DNA from 3 places in the Pseudoalteromonas sp. GB43 genome. Region 3 is predicted to be linked to each of the others. Evidence: predicted binding sites of a transcription regulator. Region 3 holds the regulator's gene; each other region holds the start of a gene.
The links. Region 3 encodes MetJ, which represses methionine synthesis genes. Its sites were predicted from a motif close to TAGACGTCTAGACGTCTA; they were not measured.
Positions count from the first base shown of each region.

Region 1: a site for MetJ is predicted at 1,230-1,247, ahead of metK (methionine adenosyltransferase). Genes of this name have one in related genera too.
Region 2: a site for MetJ is predicted at 1,860-1,877, ahead of ACRWSG_RS04870 (methylenetetrahydrofolate reductase). Genes of this name have one in related genera too.

Region 1 covers NZ_JBPCHJ010000001.1:1,132,782-1,136,069, forward strand. Annotated here, with positions in the region: partial or broken gene tkt (transketolase) at 1-1,082, opposite strand, end outside; gene metK (methionine adenosyltransferase) at 1,349-2,500, shown strand; gene ACRWSG_RS05370 (START domain-containing protein) at 2,542-3,027, opposite strand; gene ACRWSG_RS05375 (hypothetical protein) at 3,011-3,154, opposite strand; gene ACRWSG_RS05380 (CYTH and CHAD domain-containing protein) at 3,192-3,288, opposite strand, start outside.
Region 2 covers NZ_JBPCHJ010000001.1:1,027,788-1,031,075, reverse strand. Annotated here, with positions in the region: gene ACRWSG_RS04875 (sensor domain-containing diguanylate cyclase) at 1-861, shown strand, start outside; gene ACRWSG_RS04870 (methylenetetrahydrofolate reductase) at 858-1,814, opposite strand; gene ACRWSG_RS04865 (M16 family metallopeptidase) at 2,062-3,288, shown strand, end outside.
Region 3 covers NZ_JBPCHJ010000001.1:2,327,705-2,330,992, reverse strand. Annotated here, with positions in the region: gene metL (bifunctional aspartate kinase/homoserine dehydrogenase II) at 1-90, opposite strand, end outside; gene metB (cystathionine gamma-synthase) at 95-1,354, opposite strand; gene metJ (met regulon transcriptional regulator MetJ) at 1,579-1,899, shown strand; partial or broken gene ACRWSG_RS11115 (malic enzyme-like NAD(P)-binding protein) at 2,001-3,243, opposite strand.

The sequences.
Region 1 (3,288 bases), 1.2 Mb from region 3:
ATGCTTTACGTGTTGCAGGGTTTGCAGGGTTTGCTTGTAGCTCTTCGATGTAAGCTTGTGACTTTTCAGCCCAATCTGCCGGTAGCTCACCGTTTGTACGGCGCTTAAACTCAGCAGCAAGTTCAGGGTATGCACTTTCATAAGCTGCAAATTTTTCGTCCCAGCTTGCTTCTAGTTGCTTACCTTTTTCTTTGCCATCCCACTCGCTATAGATATCAGCTGGGATTTCGAATGCATCGCCAGTCCAACCAAGGAACTCACGAGATGCTTTAATTTCGTCTTCACCTAGTGGTGCACCGTGACAATCATGGCTACCTGATTTATTAGGTGAACCATAACCAATCACTGTTTTACAACAGATTAATGATGGCTTATCAGTAATGCTACGCGCTTCTTCGATAGCGGCGCGAATTGCATCAGGGTTATGACCATCAACATCGCTAACTACGTGCCAGCCGTATGCTTTGAAGCGCGCTGGTGTGTCATCGCTGAACCAACCTTCTACTTCACCATCAATTGAGATGCCGTTGTCATCCCAAAACGCAACTAGTTTACCTAGGCCTAATGTACCGGCTAATGAACAGGCTTCGTGTGAAATACCTTCCATTAAACAGCCATCACCCATGAATGCATACGTGAAGTGATCAACAATATCGTGGCCTTCACGGTTAAACTGTGCAGCTAGCGCTTTTTCGGCAATTGCCATGCCCACTGCATTTGTGATCCCTTGACCTAATGGACCCGTAGTAGTCTCAATACCTGGTGCATATCCATACTCTGGGTGACCCGGTGTTTTTGAGTGCATTTGACGGAAGTTTTTAATTTCCTCTAGTGGTAAGTCATAGCCACTTAAGTGCAGTAGAGAATAGATCAGCATTGAACCGTGGCCATTCGAAAGAATAAATCGATTCTCGGTCTGCCCACTCTGGATTCGTTGGATTGTGCTTTAGATAATCGCGCCATAGTACTTCTGCGATATCTGCCATGCCCATAGGGGCGCCAGGGTGACCAGATTTGGCCTGTTGTACTGCGTCCATTGATAAGACGCGAATAGCATTTGCAAGTTCTTTGCGTGATGGCATGAATTCTCCTACCTTTATGTATTTGCGCTGGTTGTTTATGAAGCCCCATTCTTACTTATTGTAAGGGTACAGTGCAATTAAAAATCCGCATTAAATGCACCATTTATGGGCGTTTGTTAAGAACAATACGTTATTACTAATTTTAAATGGACGTCTAGGCGTAAAATTACTATGCAAACATATTTGTTTTAGATAAAATACGCCCCTTAATTTTTTAGCGCTATTACCGACGTTTGTGAAGCGCAATATTTGTGAGCAGAAATACAATGGCAAAACATTTATTTACTTCTGAATCTGTTTCTGAAGGTCATCCGGATAAAATCGCGGACCAAATCTCTGACGCGGTTCTAGATGCTATCTTAGAGCAAGATTCTCATGCCCGTGTTGCATGTGAGACTTACGTTAAAACTGGCATGGTGATGGTTGGTGGTGAAATCACAACTAGCGCTTGGGTTGATATCGAAGAAATCACACGTAAAACAGTACGTGAAATCGGTTACACGCACTCAGACATGGGTTTCGATGCTGACTCTTGTGCGATCCTAAACACTATCGGTAAACAATCTCCAGACATCAACCAAGGTGTTGACCGTGCTCGCCCTGAAGAGCAAGGTGCTGGTGACCAAGGTCTAATGTTCGGTTACGCATGTAATGAAACTGACGTTTTAATGCCTGCACCAATCACTTATTCACATCGTCTAGTTCAGCGCCAAGCTGAAGTTCGTAAAAGCGGTGAGCTTAACTGGTTACGCCCAGATGCAAAATCTCAAGTAACGTTTGCATACGAAAATGGCAAGCCTGTTGGTATTGATGCCGTTGTTCTTTCAACTCAACACTGTGATTCAATCTCACAAAACGACTTAGTTGAAGCGGTAATGGAAACGATCATTAAGCCAGTTCTTCCTGCTGAGCTAATCTCAAGCGCGACTAAGTTCTTCATCAACCCAACTGGCCGTTTCGTAATCGGTGGCCCAATGGGTGACTGTGGTCTTACAGGTCGTAAAATCATCGTTGATACATACGGTGGTATGGCTCGTCACGGTGGTGGTGCTTTCTCAGGTAAAGATCCATCAAAAGTTGACCGTTCAGCGGCATATGCTGCTCGTTACGTTGCTAAAAACGTGGTTGCTGCAGGCCTTGCTGACAAATGTGAGCTACAAGTTTCTTACGCTATCGGTGTTGCAGAGCCAACATCTATCAGCATCGAGACATTTGGTACAGGTAAATTAGAAGAAGCGCGTCTAATCGAATTAGTACGTGAGCACTTCGACCTACGTCCTTACGGCTTAATCCAAATGCTTGATCTTGAGCGTCCTATCTATCAACCGACTGCGGCTTATGGTCACTTCGGTCGTGATGAGTTCCCTTGGGAGCGTACAGACAAAGCAGACGCACTTCGCGCAGCTGCTGGCCTGTAATAGGTTAGATAAAATGAAAAAAGCGCCTTTTGGCGCTTTTTTTATGAACACGAACCTAACTGACTTATTAAGTTATCTCGCGAGAACTGATTATTGGTTAATTGCTCTGTCAGTGCTTGTAGCGTTTTATAAACGCTCTTTAGCGATACCTTATTGCTCAACCAATGCGGGATTGAGCCACCCGGATCAGCATAGGCCTGATGGCTTACCAATAAATGACTTTGCTGCTCTTCTAAACGCCAATAAGCCCTGAGCTCTTTAATACGCACAACCCCAGAGACTTCTGCTTTAGCGTATGGCTGACTGATAATTTTTAGCTCTGTTTTATGTTCACCTAAGGCATGATAACAAGAGTAACTCACCAAATCGCGATCTAACACCGGCCAAGGCGAGTTAAAGTGAGTGTAAACAAGGGTTTCTGAGGGGCTTAAGCGCTCCATTAAAGTCACGCTTTTAACATTTTCGAGCCAATTAGGCGCGTTGTCGGTATCACTTAACAGCGCCATAAAGTCACTGGCGTTTAGCATTTTTTACCAGCACAGAAGCATTAATTTCTATAATGCCAGTTTCGTGCTTTTTATAGCTAACCTTTATATCGTCTTGCTGTTTGTAGGTTTGCCATTCAATAGGGTTAGCCACTGCCGAGAGACTCAAACATGCTAACCCTATCCATAGGCACAAGCGCATTTATTTAAAACCAATAAGGGTCTGTATTAAATGACGCGTGGCGACTTTGCTCCATTGCACTGACCAAAAACTCTGACTTTTGATCAAGCCATGATTGAATT
Region 2 (3,288 bases), 1.3 Mb from region 3:
GGCTTTATTGTTCATAAGACAGATGAAGCATACCGCATAATTGTTTCTAGCGAACAACGAGAAAACCCTTACCATGCTGGAATCGAGTTAGCCATTGACGACAATATCTTTTGCAAAAAGGTATTAAAAGATATGGCTCCTTTATACATTCCACAAGTTAGTCTAGATAATCAATGGGATGATTGTCCACTTACTGTCGATGGCGTTGAATCCTATTTAGGTGTGCCTATAACTTGGCCGAGCGGGGAACCGTTTGGTACTTTTTGTGTAATGGATTTTAAGAAAACTGATTATCAGCATAGTCTTTTAGAACTCATCGAACAGCTTAGGGATATGGTGGAAGATGATTTAGCTCTACTTGATAATTTCACCCAAATGCGTGAAATTGCGATGCTAGATCCCCTCACAAATATTTATAATCGCCGCGCACTCAATTTACTTTGTCAACATAAATTAAATCTTGCCGCCCGGTTGGGCTTTAATATCTGTTGTTTGTTTATCGATATAGATAACTTTAAACCACTCAATGATAAGCATGGTCACGAAGTAGGAGATAAAGCACTGATATGTCTGGCTGATACATTGAAGCAATATCTACGAGAGGCTGATATTATTAATTGCTTAGGAGGAGATGAATTTATTGCGGTTCTGCAAGTGAAAAGTAACGACTGTATCGAAGCGATTAGCTACAAACTTAATGAAGCGTTTAAAGAAAACCTTAAACATATGGCAATACCTGAACTTAATTTGAGTATAGGTTCAGGTATTGTAGCTCAACCTAAAGAAACATTTGCTGAGCTATTAAAGCGGGCTGATGAAGATATGTATGAGAAAAAGCAAGCCTCTAAACTTGCCCGCTAAGCTATTTGCTTTTCAGCTAGGTTTAATTCCATGGTTGCTTTAAGTAAACGGTAAAGGTTAATTGACGCATCAATTTCTTCTTTACGGTTAGTTAAGCTCTCAATATTTAAACCTAGCGGTACATCTAAATGCGCACAGCTTTGTAAAATTAAATCGAGATTCTCACGGCAAATACGCACTGATTCACTCAATGTATTTGCAGAATCTAACATGCGGTACTTAGTTGCTTCTGGTACTGAAATACCTAGCCACTCCATAAACTCTAAGGTTTTTTCACCACCACATGGGGTAAACGTTAGAATAATGCGTTTTGGTGCTGTGCCTTGTGCTTTACAGCTACGTGCATAGCTGGTGATCAAATCAATCGTCGCTTGCGCATTATAAACCGCTTGCGAGATGAAAAACTTACAACCTTGTGCTGTTTTTTCAACTAAGCGCTCATGTTCATTGCGTTTGCTAGCGTGACGTTCGGCAATGGTAACGCCACCTAAAAACACATCACTGCTTTGCTTTGCAAGCGTTTTATATGCATCAGGAAGGCTTAGTTTGATATCGCCATGAGATGATGGACTACCCACTAACACTAAGTTTTTTAATTCGAAGTCGTTACGTGTTTCGTTTAGCCATTCGGTAAACTCAGCTTCACCTCGTTGCGCTACGCTTTTGTATGTGATCACATCTAGTTGTGACAAGCTGCGCAGTAATTGACTGTATTCACGTGGATCCACCGTTTCTTTAAATGGAAAAGGGCGTGGCTTTGCAATACGGCTACTCTCATCTTGAATGTCGTAGATGATTACACCGTCGTATTCAATTTCGTGTAAACGACCAAGTAGCTTCTGAGCAATGGTCTCAAGCTGTGCTTTATCAGTACCTGACTTTGGTGGTGTGGTACCGATCAGGTAGACGCCTTGGTTGGTGTCTTCAATTTTCTCTTGTAATGATAAAGCCATAATCCTCATTCCAGCTCGTGCTAATGTCTATGACAAATAATATAGCAGCCATTTAGACGTCTAGATAGATTTTTTTCTTGAAAGTTTTTCAATGACTATGAATTTTACTCAAGTTTAAAGCTGAGCGTTTCGCAAAATTGACACACCTGTTTACATAAATTATTGCGCTGACCCTCATATTTTCTGGCGCTTTGATGCATAATCAAGCTGCAATGATTATGAGAAAAATAACTAACAAGGTAACATTATGAAATTTAGATTATTAGCAACCAGTGTTGCTGTAACACTGGCGCTGAGTGGCTGCGCAAGTAACTCACAGTCAACTATGGTTAAAGAAGTCGAAATTGAGCAGCGAGTCAGCCAAGATGATAACCGTGTATTTAGCCAAGATTACCTATTAGAAGAGCTTGAAAACGGCCTTCGCGTGATGGTCGTTAAAACGGATTACCCAGATGTTGTGTCACTGCAAATTCCGGTATCGGTTGGTTCACGTAATGAAGTTGAAGCAGGTAAAACCGGTTTTGCACACTTCTTTGAGCATATGATGTTTAAAGGCTCTGAAAAATTCCCGCAAGATGTGTATTCAGATATTTTAAAGAACTCGGGTGTTGATAATCGCGCGTATACGACCAACGATTACACGAACTATCACTTAAACTTCTCAAAAGAGCACTTAGATAAAGTACTTGAAATCGAAGCTGATATTTTCCAAAACCTGACATACAGCGAAGAGCAGTTCCGCACCGAAGCGCTGACTGTAAAAGGTGAGTATTTAAAGAATAATGCTAGCCCAATTCGTAAGTTACTTTCTGCAGTTCGTAACGAAGCATTCGAAAAGCATACGTATAAGCACACTACAATGGGCTTTTTCGAAGACATTGAAGCAATGCCTGATCAAATGGCGTACGGTAAAGAGTTTTTCGCTAAATTTTATAAACCAGAATATGTATCTTTAGTCATTGTTGGTGATGTTGATCCACAAGAAACCATGGCGATGGTGAAAAAGCATTGGGGTAACTGGAAAAAAGGCGATTACCAAGCAGACATTCCTGTTGAGCCAAAGCAAAAAACAGCAAAATATGTACATGAGAAAAATGATGGTTTACCAGGTCACTGGTTGCTTGTGTCATACAAAGGCACGGCATGGGATCCTACTCAAAAGGACCGTGCCGCTCTTGATTTGATCTCACAGTTGTATTTCTCTAATAATTCGGCACTTTATCAAGAACTTGTTGTTGATAAACAAATTGCCAGCCAAATGTTTACCTATAACCCAGATACTAAAGATCCAGGTTTATTACATGTTTTTGTAAAAGTAGAGAACGAAGCGGACCTTGCTAAAGCCCGTGATGCGATTAACCGTACCTATGCACAAGCGCGTACTGAGTTAGTAGATGCGCAAAAGTTAGCTGATTTAAAATCAAACCTAAAATATAGCTTTATTAATGGCTTAGATTCATCGCAGTCAATCGCT
Region 3 (3,288 bases):
AGTATTAGCAAGAACGATGTTCGCTACCGCATGATAACGATCTGCCGAGCTTAAGCTTGAGCCACCAAATTTATGAACAATATTTACCATTTTTCTACCACAATGCCGTATGTGCTGGCGTTAACTTAAATGACGCGTTTTGTTGTGTATCTTGCTGTGCTTGCTTAGCTTCAGCTTTTGTAACTTGCAGTCCTTGACCTGGCTTAACTAAATTGAAAACACGGTCTAAATCAGCAATGAGATCTTTTACGTCTTCAATGCCTACAGAAATACGGATCAAGGTATCGCCCACACCAGCTTCAAGACGCGCTTTAGGCTCCATGCCTGCGTGGGTCATTGTTGCAGGGTGACAAATCAAACTTTCTACCCCACCTAACGACTCAGCAAGGCTAAAGTCTTTAAGGCTTGTTAAAAACGCAGCAGCATCGTTGATGTCGCCTTTAATATCAAAGCTCACCATGCCACCAAAACCGCGTTGCTGTGCTTTAGCAAGCTCATGTTGTGGGTGAGAAGCAAGGCCAGGGTAATAAACTTGGCTCACATAAGGAGAGCTTTCTAAATACTCAGCAATGGCAAAGGCATTTTCTTGGTGCTGCTTTAGGCGTACATTTAAAGTACGTAAACCACGAAGCGTTAAGTAGCTGTCAAATGGTGCACCAGTAATACCGATATTATTCGCCCACCAAGCAAGCTCGTCGCCTAGCTCTTGCGTTGCAGCAATCACTGCACCGCCCACTACATCAGAGTGACCATTGATGTATTTAGTGGTTGAGTGCACAACAATATCAACACCAAACTCAATTGGGTTTTGTAATGCAGGTGATAAGAAGGTGTTATCAGCCGCAACCAAAGCACCACACTGCTTAGCAATACTAGTGATTGCTTTAATATCTGTTAAACGCAAGATTGGGTTACTTGGCGTTTCAATCCAAATCAACTTAGGTTTAATCGCTAAAATTTCTTGGAGATTTTCAGATTTAGTTAAATCCAAAACTTTTAGTTTTAACAGGCCACGCTTTTCAAGCGAGGTGAATAAACGATAACTACCGCCATAACAGTCATGTGGGATCACTAACGTGTCGTCACTGTTTAACAGCTGAGTGGCTAAATGCACAGCAGACATACCTGTTGCAGTGATAATACCTTTAGCACCACCTTCAAGCTCAGCTAAGGTTTCAGCTAAGATATCGCGATTTGGATTACCGCTGCGACCATAGTCATACTGGCGCTTAGTATCAAAATCAGCAAACGAATAGGTGGTTGATAAGTATAAAGGAGGCACAACCGCACCATGATGTTTATCGGCTTCAATGCCGTGACGAACAGCAATCGTCGCTTTATTTTTTTCGCTCATTTCATCACCTATTCTTTAATTGGATGTTTAGACGTCTAAAAGGTTAGATGATCAAATATGAGAAGTCAAAGCATTTATCGCTTACACATAGAAGTTTATACATTTACACCACTAGATGGCTAAATAACTAGTATTTGACTATCTTTTTTAAAGAGATAGAATTTCCGCATCTTGCGCTGTGAATAAGGCGTAAATCACTGACAACCGAGGCAACGAAACAACTTATGGCTAAATGGAACGGTGAATACATTCACCCATATGCAGAACACGGTAAAAAATCAGAACAAGTAAAAAAGATTACCGTATCAATCCCACTTAACGTATTAAAAGTATTAACTGACGAGCGTACACGCCGCCAGATCAATAACCTGCGTCATGCGACGAACAGTGAGTTATTGTGTGAAGCTTTCTTACATGCTTTTACAGGTCAACCATTACCAAATGATGACGACCTACGTAAAGACAACCCTGAAAAGGTACCTGAAGAAGTTAAAAGAATTATGCAAGAAATGGGATTAGATATCCCAGTGCTTGATTCAGAATAAGTATTTCGGTCAATCGGATCACCGCCGATAATCGCAGATATAAAAAAACTCAGCCTAGGCTGAGTTTTTTTATTGAGCGTTATACCTAAGGCTAATTAAGTTTAACGCATGTAATCTTCTGGCATATCGATTTGCGCCACACCCGACTCTACTGCCGCTTCAGCAACAGCACGTGCAATACGTGGTAATAAACGCGGATCCATAGGCTTAGGAATGATGTACTCGGCACCAAACTCAAGTGACTCAACGCCAGCCGCTTTTAATACTTCACTTGGTACAGGCTCTTTCGCGATGCCACGAATAGCATGAACTGCAGCAATTTTCATTTCATCATTAATTGCCGTTGCACGAACATCTAACGCGCCACGGAAAATGAATGGGAAACAAAGCACGTTATTTACTTGGTTAGGGAAATCTGAACGACCCGTTGCCATAATTAAATCGTTACGCGCGCTGTGTGCAACTTCTGGAGCAATCTCAGGATCTGGGTTTGAACATGCAAACACAACTGGCTTGTCTGCCATCAGCTTAAGATCGTCTGCAGTTAACAGGTTAGGACCTGATACACCAACGAATACATCAGCATCAGCAATAACATCTTGTAATGTACGCTTATCGGTATTGTTAGCAAATAATTGCTTATACTCGTTTAAGTCATCACGACGTGTATGGATCACACCTTTACGGTCAAGCATATAAATGTGTTCACGCAGTGCACCACACTTAATTAAAAGCTCCATACAAGCAACAGCAGCAGCACCAGCACCTAAACATACGATGATAGCATCTTCGATATCTTTGCCTTGCACTTCAAGGGCGTTAAGCATACCAGCAGCTGTAACAATAGCGGTACCATGTTGGTCATCGTGGAAAACGGGAATATCACAGCGCTCGATAAGCGCTTTTTCGATTTCAAAACATTCTGGTGCTTTAATATCTTCTAGGTTGATACCACCAAACGTATCAGCGATGTTAGCAACCGTATTAATGAAATCTTCTGTTGTGCGGTGTTTAACTTCAATATCAATTGAGTCAAGGCCAGCAAAACGTTTGAATAGTAAGGCTTTACCTTCCATTACAGGTTTTGATGCAAGCGGACCTAAGTTACCTAAACCTAAAATTGCGGTACCGTTTGAAATAACTGCAACCATGTTGCCTTTGCCTGTGTATTTATAGGCGTTTGCTGGATCAGCAGCAATTTCACGGACTGGTTCAGCCACACCTGGGCTATAAGCTAAAGCGAGAATCGTTAACCGTTTCGGCTGGCTTGGTTAGTTCAACACTAATTTTACCTGGAACGGGGTGAGCGTGGTAATGTAATGCTTGTTCACGAAAATCTGACATAACGCGATAGTATCCTGCAAAAAGTTAAAAAGTGAGAGAGCTTGC